DNA from 2 places in the Sinorhizobium sp. CB7 genome. Region 2 is predicted to be linked to the other one. Evidence: predicted binding sites of a transcription regulator. Region 2 holds the regulator's gene; the other holds the start of a gene.
The links. The regulator PhoB, encoded in region 2, activates phosphate uptake and scavenging genes when phosphate is short. The targets are predictions, from matches to a motif close to TGTCATNNANCTGTCAT.

Region 1 (9,426 bases), on a different contig from region 2:
GAAGAAGGCAAAGCCGTCTGGAATGGTCTCGATCGCTGTGATGATCGTGTTGCGTTGCTGCTCCGCTGCTGCTTCGAGAAGGCGACGTTCGGCCTGGCTGTCGCGCAGCAGCCGCAGAGTGGTCGACAACCGTCCGAATTCGTCGCGGCCGTCCGGTGGCAGTTCGACGTTCTCCTGCCCTTCCGTCAGCTGTACCATCGCCCGATCGAGGCGGCCGAGCGGCACCAGGATCGAGCGGAGTATGAGCCAGGTCATGACGGCACCGGCAATCGTGATGAATCCCACCGCGGTCAGGGCACGGGTGTAGGTATTCCGCGCCGTAACGGCCGCTGCATCGCGGGCCCGGTCCGCCTCGCTCTTGAGGCGCTCCTCGAGCGCCGTCAGCACACTGTCGATCTCGTCGCTATGGGCCCGTGCTGCTGCCAACAGCGTGTTTCCTATCACTCTGTTGTCCGCCGTATAGGCATCGACGGCCTGCATGGCCTTCTCGTAATACGCAGCCGAACCCTGCTGGATAGTCTCTGCAGCATCGGGCGCAAAAACCTTGATGCGGCTCAAATCCTCTTCCAGAGCGACCCGAGCCGCGTTTGCCCGCCGCTCGGAAAGCGTCAGTAGGCTGACGGAGAGATCGGTGAGCCAGTAGCGCACCTCGCTGAAATGCCGATGTGCCCTGGCGGCCTCGTCGAACATGTGGAAACGGGCGTTTGCTTCCTCGACCCGCTGCTGATTGTCGAGCAAGTCGTGCGCCATGAAGGCAACGCTTATCAGCAGCGCTCCGAGCAGCGCGGCCGAAAGGCAGATAAGCCGAAGCGGGATCTTCCGATCCGCGAGGCGGCCGAACATTGCCCTGATGGCGTCAAGGGCGGTCATTTGAACAGCGTGATGCTGATCGCGCCTGCCAGATCGCCCTCGGCCGCCCCCTCTTTCGGATAGCCGGTAATATCGACCTCGCCCTTGGGCTGGCCATGGCATGTCAGGCAGGATGCGGAATAATATTCGGGAATGAGCATTCGGAATGACTTGCGTCCTTCCACGTCGACCTCCTCGACGAATGGCTGGCCTTTCGGCCAGCCGGCGGCCAGGAACTTGCTGTCGATGACGTGCTGCTCCCATTCGTCGGGCCGCGCCTTGCGGTTACGCACGAGCTCCTCGGGAGCCGTGACCTTCATCCGCGCCAAATTGCCGACTTTCTCCTCGAAACGTTCGTTGACCAGCCGGCCAAAGGTCGCCGGAATGAGCCCCTTGAAGCCGACGCCCTTCGCGTCGATTACCTCCTGCTGTTCGTCGACGATCTCGCGCATCGCCTCAACCTGCGCATCGAACAGCTGCTTGTCCAGTTCGCTAAGCCCGGCGGTCGAGGGCGGCACGGCCTTGCTTTCTCGATAGAGGACGAGCGCCTCATCGACCACCCGCTGGCCGGTAAGGTTCTTCTTGCCGATCGATGCATCGTTGATCAGTTTTTGGTGGCTAGAGATGACGGAGCGACCCGCCCGCAGAAACGCGGCCAGCCGCTCTCCCGTCGCAACGTCATCCTCGTCTGCAGCAACGAGGCTTGCGAGAGCTGTCAAGATGACACAGCATGCCACAACGCGATACATGATACGCCCCATGTGATCGCAACAAAAATTCACTATATCAGCCAGATCTAAAATGCAAAAGCCGTTTTGATCGCCCGGTTCCCCGACACGCAAGTAAAAAGCCGTCGCGCTCGACTGAATTGATCGAGGCTAATGAGACAATGTTCCGCCGTCTATTACCTCATCGGCCGGAACGACAATGCCGGAATAGAGAATAGGCGTCCCAGTTTTATCGCGGAATGCGCGACCGAATGCGGCCACCGATCGATATGATCCATCACGACCTTGCACGCGATATACGGTCTGCTGCGGCGTCTCAGCGATAATCGTTTGACTGATGATTTTCGCGAGGGTTGGCCGGTCGCCAGGGTGGACACGATCCAGGTATGTTTCGAGCGGAAGACCTTGCACGGTCTCTTCCGGATCGAGCCCGAACAGATCAGCGAGCGCGGCATCGGCAAATAAGAGGTTCTTTACGATGTCCCAGGTGTAGATACCGGCATCGGGCGTCGGAGCCTCGAAAATCTCCACCAAGAATGTGGAACGGTCTCCAGTCAGCATGTGGCCCCCCTTTTTGTATATTAGAAATGACTTATTGTCTAAATGACTGACTTCAAGGGTCCCGCGCTTGTGGGCGATATTTGCTTATCAGTGGCTTCGAGCGTCAGACAGGGATGCAACAGGATGCATGCCGAGTGGGTGAGACGCTCGGCGCAAGTAGACTTCCACAACGAGGCGGCGCTAGAGCCGGATGATTTCAGGTCGAGTCGCCTTGAAATCTGAATCCGCCTCTCAATTAAAGGTTAGAGCTGGATGTCGCCCCGAAAACCGCGCACAGTTTTCGGAATCCCGCTCTAGTACGGGCATAGAAAGGAACCTAACGTGATTTGCCTTGTTCTGTCCCCCGGATAAGGAAAGGCAATCCGATGGCGAAAAAACAAGCGATTGGTCCCATCATCGGTGCCGTTGTCGTTCTGCTCATCGCTCTGGCGATCGGGTACTGGATCCAGACAAACACGGATACCGCTCCGAGCGTACCGCCCGACCGGCAGAACACCGAAGATCGGCTCCCTGCCGGCCCAGGAAGTCCCGGGCAACTCCCCGGGTCCCAATAATAAGACCGCCTGCGGGTTATGGGCGCGCTATGACAGCGTAGGGAACCCGCCTCAACGCGACTTACCTTCGTTCATCTCAGCCGGGTCGTAGTTCAGATCCCAGTCTTTCTCTTTCTTTTTGCCAGGCGGAGTACGATGAACGGTCGCATCTTCCGAACCAGTTACCACGGTCGGCTTTGCGCTATGCACGCCTGAACTTTTTCGATCGGCCTGCGACTTTGCAAACTGGCCTTCAGCGTCTTTTCGGGGATATGAACGTGGAGACTGATCGGCCGTTCCAGCACCATCTTTAGGTCTGTTTGTGCCCATGTTAGTTCCTCCTTGCTGGAGAGCTAACACGGGGCGGCCGCCAAGGTTCCCTGCTCCCGCCGGTCAAGACTGGGGCCAGGCCCGTAAGGCAATCATGTCAGCCGACCGCGAATGAATCTGCGGCCCAGAAGCGGGAAAATCGGGCAACGCGCCCGCGGGCCCTGCCCTTAAAGGCCTTACGACCGACAAATTCCCTCCTCTTGCCGCGGCCGCAGTGTTTTGGGTGGGAACCGCCGCCTCCGCTTTGAGGATAAGACGGCTGAGCTGGCCGCATGACGAAGCGTACACTTTTCAGTTCGCAACCGCTCCTTTATGACACTTTGATGACAGAGTCGGTGGAGTGCTGATGTTAAGCTGGTTTCGTAAGCTATTGCCACGTGAGGATCGCTTCTTCGATCTATTTGAGCAGCATTCCCGTGTCACCGTCGGTGCTGCGGAAGCATTGGACAATCTGCTGGCCGGAAAGGACATCCAGTATCAATGCGAAACGATCGTCCGGCTTGAGAATGAAGCAGACGATATTACCCGGGAGGTCATGCAGGCCATCAGGCGCAGCTTCATCACGCCCTTTGATCGCGGCGACATCAAGGATCTGATCCAGTCCATGGATGATGCGATCGACATGATGCACAAAGCAGTCAAGACGATCCGCTTGTTCGAGCAGAACAGTTTCGACCCGGGTATGCAGGAGATGGGCAAGACGGTGGTGCAGGCCGCCCGTCTCATCGCCGAGGCAATCCCCCTTCTTCACCGCATGAATGCAAATGCCGCGCGCCTTGCCGCAATTGCTGAAGAAGTGACGCGCGTGGAGGGCCATTCGGACGAGTTGCACGATCAGGGATTGAAGGATCTGTTTCGCCGCCACGGGCAAAGCGATCCGATGGCCTACATGATCGGTAGCGAAATATACGGTGAGCTGGAAAAGGTCGTCGATCGGTTCGAGGACGTCGCCAATGAAATCAGCGGCATCGTCATTGAGAATGTCTGATGGACACTGCCCTCGCCCTCCCTTTGCTTGCCGGCCTCATCGTCGTCGCGCTGTTCTTCGATTTTCTCAATGGCCTGCATGATGCGGCCAATTCGATAGCAACCATCGTCTCAACGCGTGTGCTGCGGCCGCACTATGCGGTAATCTGGGCCGCCTTCTTCAATTTCATTGCATTCCTTTTTTTCGGTCTGCATGTGGCCGAGACGCTGGGCACCGGCATCATTGATCCGATGATCGTCACGCCACAGGTTATATTTGCGGCATTGATAGGGGCGATCATCTGGAACATCGTCACCTGGATATTCGGCATTCCCTCCAGTTCATCTCATGCGCTGGTCGGAGGTCTCGTTGGAGCCGGCGTTGCGAAGACAGGGCTCAGTGCAATTGTCTGGAGCGGGTTGCTGAAGACTGCGGGCGCGATCGTAATGTCGCCGCTGATCGGTTTTCTGCTCGCACTGCTGCTTATTTTGATCGTGTCCTGGATGTTCGTCCGCCAGACTCCGTTTGCCGTGGACCGTACCTTCCGAGGAATGCAGTTCCTTTCGGCCTCGCTCTATTCACTGGGCCACGGCGGCAACGATGCCCAGAAGACGATGGGCATCATCGCGGTGCTTCTTTATTCGCAAGGTTATCTCGGTGGCGAGTTCCACGTACCCCTTTGGGTGGTTCTCTCCTGTCAGGCTGCAATGGCACTCGGAACGCTCTTCGGCGGCTGGCGCATTGTTCATACAATGGGCTCAAAAATCACGCGCCTGAACCCGATGCAAGGCTTCTGCGCCGAAACCGGCGGTGCGCTCACCTTGTTCGGCGCAACCTGGCTCGGTATCCCCGTTTCGACGACCCATACGATTACCGGCGCTATCATCGGGGTCGGGGCGGCAAGACGCGTCTCGGCAGTACGATGGGGAGTGGCAGGAAATATCGTGGTTGCCTGGGTGATAACCTTGCCTGCAGCGGCTGCTATTTCTGCGTTCTCTTATTGGCTGACCGCGATGGTCTCGTGAAGAGCAGCTGTGGATGGGACGGATTGAGATTTCAGGGCAATTCGACCTAAATCATCCGGCTCTAAGCGATTGAAATCCGATGCCCCTCCTCGTCAAAAAAGTGCAAATCCTGAAGATCTGCCGCTATCGAAAGGCGTTCATCGATCGAGATCGGTGAGCGGCCGGGAACGCGGAAGACAATGTCCCGTTTATTTGGCAGTGCGCTGTGCACATAGCTTTCGGCGCCAACGAGTTCGACCGCACCCACGCGAACTTCGGCGGTGAAATCGGCCTGCCGCCCAGGAACAGCGAGGCGAAGGTTCTCCGGTCGAATCCCGATCGTTGCAGTGGTTGGCGGTATCGAAACTGCCGCAGGCATAATGAAGTTGCCGGCGATTTCCAGAAGATTCATCGATGGAGAGCCGATGAAGGTTGCGACGAAAGTGCTTGCAGGCTTTTCGTAAAGCTCGATTGGCGTACCGACTTGCTCGACCCTGCCACCGTTCAGGACGACAAGACGATCGGCAAGCGTCATCGCTTCCATCTGGTCGTGGGTTACATAGACGCTTGTCGTCGCGAGCGCGCGCTGCAACCGCTTGATCTCCACACGCATCTGTACGCGCAGTTTGGCGTCGAGGTTCGACAGAGGCTCGTCAAAGAGGAAGGCTGCCGGTTCACGAACAATGGCGCGACCCATTGCGACACGTTGACGTTGGCCTCCCGAAAGCTGGCGCGGCTTGCGCTCGAGATATGGCTCGATCTCCAGTGACTTGGCCGCCTTTTTGATCCGCCGTTCGATTTCGTCCTTGGGCGTGTTGCGGTTCTTCAGCCCGTAGGCGAGATTCTGGCGAACCGTCATATGGGGATAAAGCGCGTAGTTCTGGAAAACCATGGCGATATCGCGTTCGGAGGGTTCCAGCTTGTTGACGACGCGCGCACCGATCACGATCTCACCGCCAGTGATGCCTTCAAGCCCCGCGATCATGCGCAGAAGCGTGGACTTTCCGCATCCAGAGGGACCGACGAGCACCACCAGCTCACCGTCAGCTATATCCAGAGACACGCCCTTGATGGCTTCGATGTTGCCGGCATAGGTCTTGCGCACATCCTTGAGGCTAATCCTGGCCATTACTTCTCGGTCTCCACAAGTCCCTTGACAAACCAGCGCTGCATCAGGACCACGACGATGATTGGCGGGATGATCGCGAGGATTGCGGTGACCATCACAAAGTTCCATGGCGTTGCAGCATCTGCGAAATCCATCATTTTTCTGAGCCCGATGATGATCGTGTTCATCTTCGCGTCATTGGTGACGAGCAGCGGCCAAAGGTATTGTGTCCAGCCATAGATGAAGAGGATCACGAAAAGAGCGGCGATATTCGTTCTCGACAGCGGCAGCAGGATGTCGCGCATGAAGCGGAAGGGACCCGCATTGTCGATTCGGGCTGCCTCCACCAGCTCGCCAGGGATGGTCATAAAAAATTGGCGGAAGAGAAAGGTCGCCGTCGCCGATGCCATCAGCGGCAGGGTCAATCCGGCATAGGTATCGATCATGCCGAGATCGACGATGACCTTGTAGGTCGGAAGGATCCGTACCTCGACCGGCAGCATCAACGTTATGAAGATCATCCAGAAGAAGACCATCCGGAAGGGAAAGCGAAAGAAGACGATCGCAAAGGCGGAAAGGAAGGAAATCGCGATCTTGCCGACGGCGATCGCCGTCGCCACGATGAAGGTGTTGAGCAGGAGCCGCTCCAGACTGACGCCGACCACGCGCTCGACGCCACCTGCGATGGCCTGTTCGTAGTTCTCGGCGAAATGCCCGCCGGGCAGCAGCGAAATGGGCGGGCGGATGATCTCGGCCGAAGTCATCGTCGAGGCGGTGAAGGTATAATAGATCGGGAAAGCGACGATGATGATGCCGATGACCAGCATCAGGTGGCCGAGGAGAGTGGCAATCGGGCGATTTTCGATCATCTCTCGGCCTCACGCATAATGCACGCGCTTCTCGACGAAGCGAAACTGGAATGCGGTCAGCGCGATGACGATGATCATCAGGATCACCGATTGCGCCGCCGAAGAGCCGAGATTGAGGTTGACGAAGCCGTCGTTGTAGACCTTGTAGACCAGTGTTTCCGTGGCTTTGGCCGGTCCGCCGCCGGTCACCGAATGTATGATGCCGAAGGTGTCGAAGAAGGCGTAGACGGTGTTGACGACGAGCAGGAAGAAGGTTGTCGGCGCCAGCAGCGGAAAGACGATTGTCCAGAAGCGTCGGCTGCCGCGGGCGCCGTCGATTGCGGCTGCCTCGATCAACGATTTAGGGATCGCCTGCAGACCCGCGACGAAGAAGAGGAAATTGTAACTGATCTGCTTCCAGGCCGCGGCAACGACAACGAGGGTCATGGCCTGGGGACCGTTCAAAAGCGGGTCCCAGTGAAAGCCGTTGCGCCGCAGGAGATAGGCGAAGGTACCCATTGCCGGATTGAACATGAAGAGCCAGAGCATGCCCGCGACGGCGGGGGCAACGGCGTAGGGCCATATCAACAGCGTACGATAGAAGGTCTGACCCCGTACGACTTTGTCGGCGGCGGCGGCGAGCGCCAGAGCCAGCACCATCGCGAGAAGCGCCGTGAGTATGCTGAAGATAATCGTGACCTCCACGGAATGAAGGTAATTCGGATCCGAAAGAACGCTGCGAAAATTGGCGAACCCCACAAAGCCGCTTTTCAAGCCGAAGGGATCCTCGCGCTGTGTCGACTGATAGAGCGCCTGGCTTGCGGGCCAGAAGAAGAAGACAAGGGTCAGGATGATCTGCGGGGCGAGCAGGAAATAGGGAAGTATCTTGTTCGGAAAAACGACGCGCTGCACAGCGGCCTCCTCGACATGAAGGAACCGCCCGCAGGCCCCTCGGCTGCGGACGGGGAGACGCCGGTGATTACTGGCTAACAGCCTGCTTTATGGCGGCATTGCCGCGTTCCACGGCCTTGTCGAGTGCGGCTTTTGCATCCTGCTTGCCCGAAAGCATTGCCTCGAATTCCTCGTTCATGATGTCACGGACCTGCGGCAGGTTCACGAGGCGAACCCCTTTCGAATTTTCCGTTGGTGCCTTGCCCATCATCTGCAGGATCGGCGTCTCGCGGCCGGGGTTTTTCTCATAGAAACCCGACTTCTTGGTTTCCTCGTAGGCGGCCATCGTCACCGGCATGTAGCCGGAGACCTGATGCAGGCGGGCCTGGATCTTTGTCTGGGACAGGAAGTGGAAGAATTCGGCGATGCCCTTGTATTCCTCGTCGCTCTTGCCGGCAAAGACCCAGAGGCTGGCGCCGCCGGGAATCGTGTTTTGCGGACCATGGCCTTCATAATAGGGAAGTTGACCGATGCCGTAGTTCATGCCCGTCTTGATGATGTCGCCCAGGCCACCGGAGGATTCCGTCATGATGCCGCACTCCCCTGACGTGAACAGCTGCTTGGCTTCGGACGTGCGTCCGCCATAGCGGAAGACACCATCCTTGGCGAGATCCGCGATCGATTGAAAATGCTGTACGAAGAGCGGTGAGTTGAACTCGAGCGTGACGTCGACCCCGGCAAGGCCGTTCTCGCCCGTCCCATAGGCGACGTTGTTCCAGGCCGCGAAATTCTCCGTCTGGATCCATGTAAGCCACGTCGAGGTCAGGCCGCAGGGAGCGGCACCGCTCGACTTGATCTTCTTGGCAGCCTCGAACACTTCGGGCCAGGTTTTCGGCGGATTTTCCGCATCAAGGCCGGCCTTCTTGAAGGTGTCCTTGTTGTAATAGAGGATGGGAGAGGATGAGTTATAGGGGAACGACAGCATCGTGCCGTCCGGTTTTGAATAGTAAGCCACGATGCCGGGCAGATACTGCGACTTGTCGAACGTATATCCGCCCTTCTGCAATACCTCGGCGGCCGGCATGATCGCACCTTCCGCTCCCATCATCACACCGCTGCCGGCGTCGAAAACCTGAAGGATTGCCGGAGCCTGCTTTGCGCGGAATGCTGCAATGCCGGCGTTCAGCGTCTCGGGGTAGCTGCCCTTGAACACCGGAACGATCTTGTATTCCTTCTGACTCTCGTTGAACTCCTTCGACAGCTGTTCGACCACCTCATTGTTTGCGCCGGCCATGGCGTGCCACCACTGCAGCTCGGTCGCTGCAAAGGCGTGCGATGTCGACCCGAGCGAAAGGGCGATAGCGGCCGTCGATACGAGCATTGTACGAATGGACATTTTTTCCTCCCTGTCCCTTGACGAGGCCGGCACAGCCGGCTTCTGACCCTTCCGCGGGCGACCCTCCTCGATCGCGGCGGAAATCTTGCGCAACAGTGGCACCCGAGGACGGGCGCACTAGCGTTGCAAACGTGTTCAACGCAAGCTAGCGCCGCTTTGTTCTCTGTCCAGCACAGAACAGGTCCCCGGCCAGCTTTTTTTATAAGCCAGC
Region 2 (9,426 bases):
CCGACGGTGATCCGCGACGCGATTGTCAAGGCGCTGGGGATCGATCCTTCGAACCGTGCCGAGGTGCGCGAAGCCTCGAACATGATTTCGAAGGGTGCGCCGATCCAGCTGCGCAACATGGTCGTCGCCGATCCTTCGCTTATCGGCAGGACGGTCAATGTGACGCTTCTGGCCGATGCCAATATCGACTCGGCCAACAAGGGGCAGATCGACCTGACTGTTCCCGAGAAGGACCGTAAGGTTTCCGACAAGCAGGTCGGCTGGATGAACCAGCTCAAAGAGAGCGGTGCGCTCCACAAGCAGTTCAACACCGGTCTGTTCACCGCAGGCAATTCCAGCCGCCCCGAGGCCGCAGGCCTGGGTGTCGCCCTGATCGGCTCGTTCTACCTGATGTTGATCGTGCTTGTCCTCTCCCTGCCGATCGGCGTTGCCGCCTCGATCTATCTCGAGGAATTCGCGCCGAAGAACAAGCTGACCGATCTGATCGAGGTCAATATCAACAACCTCGCGGCCGTACCCTCGATCGTTTACGGCCTTCTCGGTCTCGCGGTGTTCATCAACTTCGCTGGTCTGCCGCGTTCGGCCGCTCTTGTCGGCGGCCTCGTGCTGACCCTCATGACGCTGCCGACGATCATCATCGCGACCCGTGCCGCCTTGCGCGCGGTGCCGCCATCGATCCGCAGCGCGGCGCTCGGGCTCGGCGCCTCCAAGATGCAGATGGTGTTCCATCATGTCCTGCCGCTCGCAATGCCCGGCATTCTGACCGGCACGATTATCGGCCTCGCCCACGCCCTTGGTGAGACGGCGCCGCTTCTGCTGATCGGCATGGTCGCCTTCGTCGCCAACTATCCGGCGACACCGCTTGAGCCTTCCACCGCGCTTCCGGTGCAGATCTACATGTGGGCGAACGAGGCGGAGCGCGCCTTCGTTGAGCGGACTTCGGGGGCGATCATCGTCTTGCTCCTGTTCCTCATTGCCATGAATATCGGAGCCATTCTCTTGCGGCGTCGCTTCGAGCGTCGCTGGTAAAAGGAGTAGATCATATGAACATGTTGTCAGAAGCTGCAGTGGAAAAAACCCTGGATCAGAAGATGAGTGCCACTCCCTACAAGATGATCGGCCAAGACGTATCGGTTTACTATGGCGAAAAGCGCGCACTTTTCGACGTCAACCTCAACATTCGCGAAAATACGGTAACGGCTCTGATCGGCCCGTCCGGTTGCGGGAAGTCGACCTTCCTGCGCACGCTGAACCGGATGAACGATACGATCGAAAATTGCCGGGTCACCGGCAAGATCACGCTGGACAGCGAGGATATCTATGATCCGGCGATCGACGTGGTCGAGCTTCGTGCGCGTGTCGGCATGGTTTTCCAGAAGCCGAACCCGTTCCCGAAGTCGATCTATGAGAACGTTTCCTACGGTCCGCGCATCCATGGCCTGACCAAGTCGAAGGCCGACATGGACCAGGTCGTTGAAACGAGCCTGCAAAGGGCCGGCCTTTGGAACGAGGTGAAAGATCGCCTCCACGAAGCGGGTACCGGTCTTTCCGGCGGTCAGCAGCAGCGCCTCTGCATCGCGCGCGCGGTTGCGGTCAGCCCGGAAGTGATTCTGATGGACGAGCCTTGCTCGGCTCTCGATCCGATCGCAACCGCCAAGGTGGAAGAGCTCATCCACGAACTGCGGGAGAACTTCACCATTGTCATCGTGACTCACTCGATGCAACAGGCGGCACGTGTCTCCCAGCGTACGGCGATGTTCCATCTTGGCAATCTGGTCGAGGAGAACGACACCGACAAGATGTTCACCAATCCTGACGACTCGCGCACCCAGGACTACATCATGGGCCGCTTCGGCTAACCCGCGAAGCGCCAAAATCGTTCAAATTCGAGGACACCATAATGGTATCGACTCACATACTTTCTGCCTACGATGACGATCTGAAGTTCCTTTCCCGCCGCATCTCGGAAATGGGGGGATTGGCAGAACAGATGGTCAGCGATTCGGTGCGTGCGCTGGTCCATGGCGATGCGGCGCTCGCCCAGAAGGTCATCTCCGACGATGTCATACTCGATCACGCGGAGCGCGAAATCGGTGATAAGGCGATCGTAACGATCGCCCGTCGTCAGCCAGTGGCGACCGACCTTCGCGAGATCATGGGTTCGATCCGTATCGCCGCCGATCTGGAGCGTGTCGGAGATCTCGGCAAGAACACGGCAAAGCGCGTCATCGCGGTTCAGGGCACCGGCGTTCCGCGCCGGCTTGCCCGTGGCCTGGAGCACCTCTCCGAGCTGGCGCTCGGGCAGCTCAAGGAAGTGCTCGATGTCTATACGACGCGTTCCGCCGACAAGGCCAAGTCGATCCGCGAGCGCGACGAGGAAATCGATGCGATGTACACGTCCCTGTTTCGCGAGCTCCTCACTTATATGATGGAGGATCCGCGCAACATCACCTCGTGCACGCATCTCCTGTTCTGCGCCAAGAACATTGAGCGCATCGGCGACCATGCGACCAATATCGCCGAGACGATCTACTACATGGCGACCGGCGCGCAGCCGGAGGGCGAGCGTCCCAAGGACGACACCGCGAACACCGTCGGTGCGGTTACGGAATAATCGTTCCGGGCCTGTGAAGGAGACGCGACCATATGATCCCGAAAGTTGCTGTCGTAGAAGACGAAGAAGCCCTGAGTGTGCTGTTGCGATATAACCTCGAGGCCGAAGGCTTCGAGGTCGACACCATCCTCAGGGGCGATGAGGCGGAAATTCGCCTTCAGGAGCGCATTCCCGACCTCCTCATCCTCGATTGGATGCTTCCCGGCGTATCCGGCATCGAACTGTGCCGCCGCCTGCGCATGCGGCCCGAGACGGAACGTCTGCCGATCATCATGCTGACGGCCCGCGGCGAGGAAAGCGAACGGGTGCGCGGCCTTTCCACCGGCGCGGACGACTACGTCGTCAAGCCGTTTTCCACGCCGGAGCTGATGGCGCGGGTGAAGGCGATGCTTCGCCGGGCCCGGCCGGAGGTGCTGTCCAGTGTGCTCAAATGCGGCGATATCGAACTTGACCGTGAAACCCATCGCGTACATCGCAAGAGCCGGGAGGTGCGCCTCGGTCCCACCGAGTTCCGCCTTCTCGAATTCCTGATGTCGTCCCCCGGCCGCGTCTTCTCCCGCTCGCAGCTTCTCGACGGCGTCTGGGGGCATGATATCTATGTTGATGAACGCACCGTGGACGTGCATGTCGGCCGCTTGCGCAAGGCACTCAATTTTTCGAACATGCAGGATGTAATCCGCACCGTTCGCGGCGCCGGCTATTCGATGGAAGCCTGAGCCGACTAAAACCTACTCCAGATGCTGAAAACGGGCCCTAGCGGCCCGTTTTGGCTTTTTTGTGGGACAAAGCAGGAGTGCAAACCGCGCATAACCTCGGGATCATGCGCTGGTGCAAGGCTTAGTCGACTAGTTGATCCGCGGCGTCCGGCGGCGCTCAGCGATAGGCTGATAGGCCAGGCGCTGGTGATAGCCGCAATAGGGCGAGGAATCGGGGGATTCGCAGCCGCAGAAGTGAAAATCTTCCTTCAGCGGATCGCCGACCGGCCATTTGCAGGTGCGTTCGGTGAGCTCCGTGAGTCCAAGGCGGCGCGAGATCGGCACGACCACGTTGGCGGCCGGCCGGAATTCGATTTCCTCGACGGCATCGAACTCGATCTCTTCCTTGAGGAGCGTCGCGCCGGCGGCTCTGGTGATCGTTCGCGTGGTGAGGCGAGAGGCGTAGTTCGGCGCGCGGGGAGCGGATGTATTGCGCTTCGGTGCCCGGGTCGCCGATGTGGTGCCACCCGCTTTGGCGCGGCCAGGCAGGCTCAGGCGATGCACCTTGCCAATGACGGCGTTTCGGCTTACGCCGCCGAGTTGCGCCGCGATCTGGCTGGCGCTTAGTCCCTCCGACCACAGTTTCTTGAGTTTTTCCACCCGCTCGTCTGTCCAGTTCATGCCCTGTCTCCGCCTGTCGCGTTGGTGATGGCAGAATCCCTCACCCTTGCCCCGGACGCCTCCGAAGCAAAAAACGCCTGAAATTTTGGTGACTAGTTCCGCCGCATGCAGTCTAGTAATTGAACTTTAACCTAGTGTGAGGCTGACTCCGTGACAAGAGTCGCCAGAATCTCGATGAATCGATTTCGGAGTTTTCCCCAACTTGCTGTCCTGACGTGTCATTTCTGCAATATAAGTTGTTGAACACGTGATGAAGTGAGACGGCTCCGTACCGCAACTGCGCAGCTCTCTGTTTTGTTGACATCGCAGTGCGAAAAGGGAATAGTGCCAACGCCGCCGAAAGGCGGCATTTTGATTTTCCGGATCTGCGTCGAATAGTGAATCCGGTCGCTCCATATAGCTCTGATCGAGGAGATATGCGCCATGGCTCAAGCCGCGCCGCTCTATGATACCTATTCTCGTGCTCCGTTGCGGTTCGAGCGAGGGGAGGGAGTGTGGCTGATCACCGAGAACGGCGAGCGCTATCTCGATTTTGGGGGCGGTGTCGCAGTCACTTCTCTTGGACACGGGCATCCGCATCTTGTTGAAGCCCTCAAGGCGCAGGCCGACAAGGTCTGGCACCTCTCCAACCTCTATGAGGTCCCGGGCCAGGAAAAGCTCGCCGCACGCCTGACCGCGGCGACCTTCGCGGACAAGGTCTTTTTCACGAATTCCGGCGCGGAAGCCCTGGAATGCGCGATCAAGACTGCACGCCGGTACCAATATTCCAGGGGCCATCCTGAAAGGTTCCACATCATCACGTTCGAAGGAGCCTTCCACGGACGCACGCTCGCGACCATCGCGGCCGGCGGACAGGAAAAGTATCTGGAAGGCTTCGGACCCAAGGCTCCTGGTTTCGATCAGGTACCCTTCGGTGATATCGACGCGGTGCGTGCCGCCATCACTGATGCAACGGCCGCTATCCTGATAGAGCCTGTTCAGGGCGAAGGCGGCATTCGTCCGGCAACGATGGAGTTCATGCGCGCACTTCGCACTCTTTGCGACGAGCGTGGGCTTCTTCTGGTCCTGGATGAAGTACAGACCGGCGTCGGCCGTACCGGCAAGCTCTTCGCCTATGAATGGTCCGGCGTTACACCTGACATCATGGCAGTCGCCAAAGGTATCGGCGGCGGTTTTCCGCTCGGTGCCTGTCTGGCGACGGCAGAGGCAGCGTCCGGCATGAAGGCGGGCACTCATGGCTCCACCTATGGCGGCAATCCGCTTGCAATGGCGGTTGGCAATGCGGTGCTGGACGTCATTCTGTCGGACGGATTCCTGGAACACGTTCGCGACGTGGCCCTTGTCTTCCGTCAGGCACTGGCATCGCTCAAGGATCGCTATCCGGACGTGATCGAGGATGTTCGGGGCGAAGGACTGATGCTCGGCATCAAGGCGGCAGTCCCTTCGGCCGATCTGTTGCAGGCCATACGCGCCGAGCACTTGCTGGCAGTTCCGGCAGGTGACAACGTTCTGCGCCTGCTGCCGCCGCTCACGACGACGGCGGACGAGGCACGGGAGGGGCTTTCCCGCATCGAGCGTGCCGCCGAACGGGTGCGCGCGGCCAAGACTAAGAAGACCGCGTGAATATCAATGCCGGCCGGCGGTTCGCCGCCGGGACATGACAGGTAAGGAACAATGGCTTCACCGAAACACTTTCTCGACCTCTCTGCAGTGGCCGCCGCCGACCTGCGCAGCATCATCGACGATGCGGTCGAGCGAAAGCAGGCCTACAAGGCGGGCACTGGCGACCGGCCGCTCGCCGGCAAGATGCTGGCGATGATTTTCGAGAAGCCTTCGACGCGTACCCGCGTCTCCTTCGATGTTGGCATGCGCCAGCTCGGCGGCGAGACGCTGTTCCTGTCCGGCACGGAGATGCAACTCGGCCGCGCTGAAACGATCGGCGATACGGCGAAGGTTCTGTCGCGCTATGTCGACGCCATCATGATCCGGACGACCGAGCATTCGCGCCTGCTGGAGCTTGCCGAGCATGCGACCGTTCCGGTCATCAATGCCCTGACGGACGATACCCATCCCTGCCAGATCATGGCCGACATCATGACCTTCGAAGAGCATCGGGGCTCCATCAAGGGCAGGACGATTGCCTGGACGGGCGACGGTAACAATGTCCTGCATTCGCTGGTCGAAGGGGCCGCCCGTTTCGGCTATCGCATGAATATGGCGGTCCCTCTTGGTTCCGAGCCCAAGGATCACTATCTGAACTGGGCCCGCAACGAAGGCGCCGAAGTCATGCTTTGTCATGATGCCGACCGGGCGGTCGCCGGCGCCGATTGTGTGGTCACCGATACCTGGGTCTCGATGAATCAGGAACATCGGGCGCGCGGTCACAATGTCTTCCAGCCCTATCAGGTCAACTCGGCTTTGATGGCACAGGCCGGCAAGGACGCATTGTTCATGCATTGCCTGCCCGCTCACCGTGGCGAGGAAGTGACGAACGAGGTGATCGACGGTCCGCAATCCGTGGTCTTCGATGAGGCGGAAAACCGCCTGCATGCGCAGAAGTCGATTCTCGCATGGTGCCTGGGCGTGATCTGAACCATATTGGCTGCCGTGGCCGGTCGGCTGCGGACAGGCGAGCGGAGCAGGGAAATCGTTTGAACGTTTCCCCTCCGCTTTGATTGATTTGGAGTTATGAACCATGGCAGAAACTGCAGCGGCGCTCGGCCAGTTCGATTTCGCCGGCGACGATCATGTTGTTCCTTTTCAGGTGGAGAGCCTGGATGTGCGGGGTCGTGCCGTCCAGCTCGGACCGATGCTGGACGCTATTCTTGGACGGCACAACTATCCCGCACCCGTTGCGAGGCTTCTTGCCGAAGCGGTGGTCCTGACCGTTCTTCTCGGGACCTCCCTGAAATTCGAAGGCAAATTCACGGTCCAGACAAAGAGCGACGGCCCCGTTGACCTGCTGGTTGCCGATTTCTCGACGCCGGAAAATGTCCGCGCCTATGCCCGTTTCGACGAGGAGGCGCTGGAAAGAGCGATCGAAGCCGGCGAGACCGAACCGGAACAGCTTCTCGGCAACGGCGTGCTCGCCTTTACGATTGACCAGGGCCGGTTCACCCAGCCCTACCAGGGCATCGTTGCGCTCGACGGCACTTCGCTTGAGGAGATCGCCGGCGCCTATTTCCGGCAATCGGAACAGATTCCGACCCGTGTTCGCCTGGGCGCGGCAGAGCTCTACGATCGTGACGGGACCGGCAAGGCGCGGCATCGCTGGCGGGCCGGGGGCCTTGTCGCCCAGTTCCTGCCTGAGGCGCCAGAACGCATGCGCCAGCCGGATCTGCACGGCGGCGATGGCGATACCGGCGTGCGCGAGCATGTCGAGGATGATGCCTGGACGGAGGCCCGTACGCTGGTCGAAACCATCGATGCGGATGAACTGACAGACCCGCAGGTCGGCACGGAGCGGCTGCTCTATCGCCTCTTTCATGAACGCGGCGTGCGAGTCTATGATCCGCAGCCTGTCTTCGACCGTTGCAGTTGCTCGCGGGAAAAGATCAAGAGTGTCCTGAAGGGCTTTACGGCCGAGGAGATCGAAGCAAGCCAGGAGGACGGCGAGATTTCCGTCACCTGCGAGTTCTGCTCCACTGTCTATCGATACGAGGTGACGGAGGTTTCCGAGGCCTAGAGCAATTCCAGGAAAAGTGCGAAGCGGTTTTCCGTTCGGAATTTGCGTAAAAGCAAATGGTTAGAGCGGTTCTGCGTTTCCTTGAATAGCTGAAGGGGAGCTCCGCGCATCCATCGGATGCGCGATGCTTTAATTCAGGACCCGCAAATGGCCGGGTGAATCCAGGGAGAAGGCGGGGATCTCGACATCGAAGAGCTTCCCGTCATCCGTCTCCATCTGATAATGGCCGAACATTAGGCCCGAAGGCGTATCCAGCGGACAGCCTGAAGAATATTCGTAAGTATCGCCCGGCCGCAGGCGCGGCTGTTCGCCAACAACCCCCGGCCCCGTCACTTCGTCCACCAGACCGTTCTGATCGGTGATGTTCCAATAGCGGTTGATAAGGCGGACGGCGATATTGGAATGATTACTGATGACGATGCGGTAGCCCCAGACGTAGCGGCCGTCGTCCGGATCGGATTGCTCCTCCAGATAAAAAGGCTCGACGACCACTTCGATATCTCGTGTGAGGGCGCGATACATGCCTGCCACCTTGACCAAGATGTCTTCCGGTATCCTACAGGCAATCCCGTCCGTCAAGAAACGGAAGTGTGAAACTAAGGCTTTCTGCGCTGCATTGAATATTAGGGATAATTCCAAAGGTTAATGCCCCTCCCATGCCAAACGTTGGGGAAGCTTCCGTCGCGCCGGCCTTGGTTGCAGGCCCGTTGTTCCTGCAAGTGGATCAGCCCATCAACATATCGATCGGACCATTATAGGCCGACCCTAGCAACATGCAGCTCGCGGTAAACGTCACGACCTGAGTCTTGGCTTTTTTCAGCAAGCGGGTCAGAGTTTGCGCCAAGGCGGAGGCGTAGTCTGCTGTGACCCGCGGGTGCGTGGGCAGCGACACCATTGAACGCGCAAGTGCGGACGCATTCGTGGATCGTCCGGCAAAGCCTTTGAAAGCGTCGATCTCATGTGCATTGGGGTAGAGCGTCGATCCGACGTGAAATCCCTGCCGCATCATCTCCTGAAGTATGCCACCCCTTGCCTCCGGTTCGACGATGACCGGATAGCTGAAGAAACAGGACCCAGCCCGCACGATGTCGGACGCATCGGGCGAAGCGCGCCAATCCGCAAGCTCGCGATCATAGATGGCGGCGATCGTTCTCCTATGCGCAAGCTTTTCTGCGACATTGTCGATCTTGCGTGTCAGTTCTTTGAGTGCGCCCAGCGCCGGTCGGCTGAGAACCGTGTCCTCCAGAACAATTGTTTCCTTGCGATTGAAGGTCAAAATATCGGTGCCGTTGGTCCGTTGTGCTTGTCGGAGCATGGCCGGTAACGTGATCCAGGAGAACAAGGTATCGCGCGTCGCCATGTCATATTTGAAGACCTGGAGCATGTGCGGGCCGTATTTCCGCGAGCTCAGGCGTGGAAAACCGGCGACCTCCCGTCGCATGATCTCGCCGATATCGTCATGCATGGTAGCGATTGCACCACCCCAGACATAATTAAGCGTCTTGAAACCGGACATGCTGAAGACGCTGCCGTCGGTGATAGTCCCCATTCGGGCGCCGTGATAGTCGCCTTCGAGACTGATTGCGCAGTCGTCGAACAACAATACGTCGCGCTGCCGGCAGAGTTCGCAAATATCGGCCAGCCGTTCCTGGATCACGTGGTAATGCGTCAGCAGAACACAGCAAGTTCTATTGTCGATGAGGGTTTTCAGGTGATCCAGATCGACGTTCGTCGAATTCGGCAAGGTATCG

Region 1: a site for PhoB is predicted at 3,314-3,330, ahead of AAE029_RS00660 (DUF47 domain-containing protein). Genes of this name have one in related genera too.

The regions. Positions count from the first base shown of each region.
Region 1 covers NZ_JAULLL010000001.1:116,548-125,973, reverse strand. The annotation lists gene AAE029_RS00685 (response regulator) at 1-870, opposite strand, end outside; gene AAE029_RS00680 (DUF3365 domain-containing protein) at 867-1,598, opposite strand; gene AAE029_RS00675 (PAS domain-containing protein) at 1,728-2,138, opposite strand; gene AAE029_RS00670 (hypothetical protein) at 2,504-2,692, shown strand; gene AAE029_RS00665 (hypothetical protein) at 2,744-3,001, opposite strand; gene AAE029_RS00660 (DUF47 domain-containing protein) at 3,348-3,989, shown strand; gene AAE029_RS00655 (anion permease) at 3,989-4,993, shown strand; gene AAE029_RS00650 (sn-glycerol-3-phosphate import ATP-binding protein UgpC) at 5,055-6,101, opposite strand; gene ugpE (sn-glycerol-3-phosphate ABC transporter permease UgpE) at 6,101-6,949, opposite strand; gene ugpA (sn-glycerol-3-phosphate ABC transporter permease UgpA) at 6,959-7,840, opposite strand; gene ugpB (sn-glycerol-3-phosphate ABC transporter substrate-binding protein UgpB) at 7,908-9,200, opposite strand; gene AAE029_RS00630 (inositol monophosphatase family protein) at 9,415-9,426, opposite strand, start outside.
Region 2 covers NZ_JAULLL010000007.1:285,847-295,272, forward strand. The annotation lists gene pstA (phosphate ABC transporter permease PstA) at 1-1,029, shown strand, start outside; gene pstB (phosphate ABC transporter ATP-binding protein PstB) at 1,044-1,859, shown strand; gene phoU (phosphate signaling complex protein PhoU) at 1,901-2,614, shown strand; gene phoB (phosphate regulon transcriptional regulator PhoB) at 2,647-3,330, shown strand; gene AAE029_RS15685 (GcrA family cell cycle regulator) at 3,460-3,990, opposite strand; gene AAE029_RS15690 (aspartate aminotransferase family protein) at 4,414-5,613, shown strand; gene argF (ornithine carbamoyltransferase) at 5,665-6,582, shown strand; gene AAE029_RS15700 (Hsp33 family molecular chaperone) at 6,686-7,675, shown strand; gene apaG (Co2+/Mg2+ efflux protein ApaG) at 7,805-8,197, opposite strand; gene AAE029_RS15710 (DegT/DnrJ/EryC1/StrS family aminotransferase) at 8,400-9,426, opposite strand, start outside.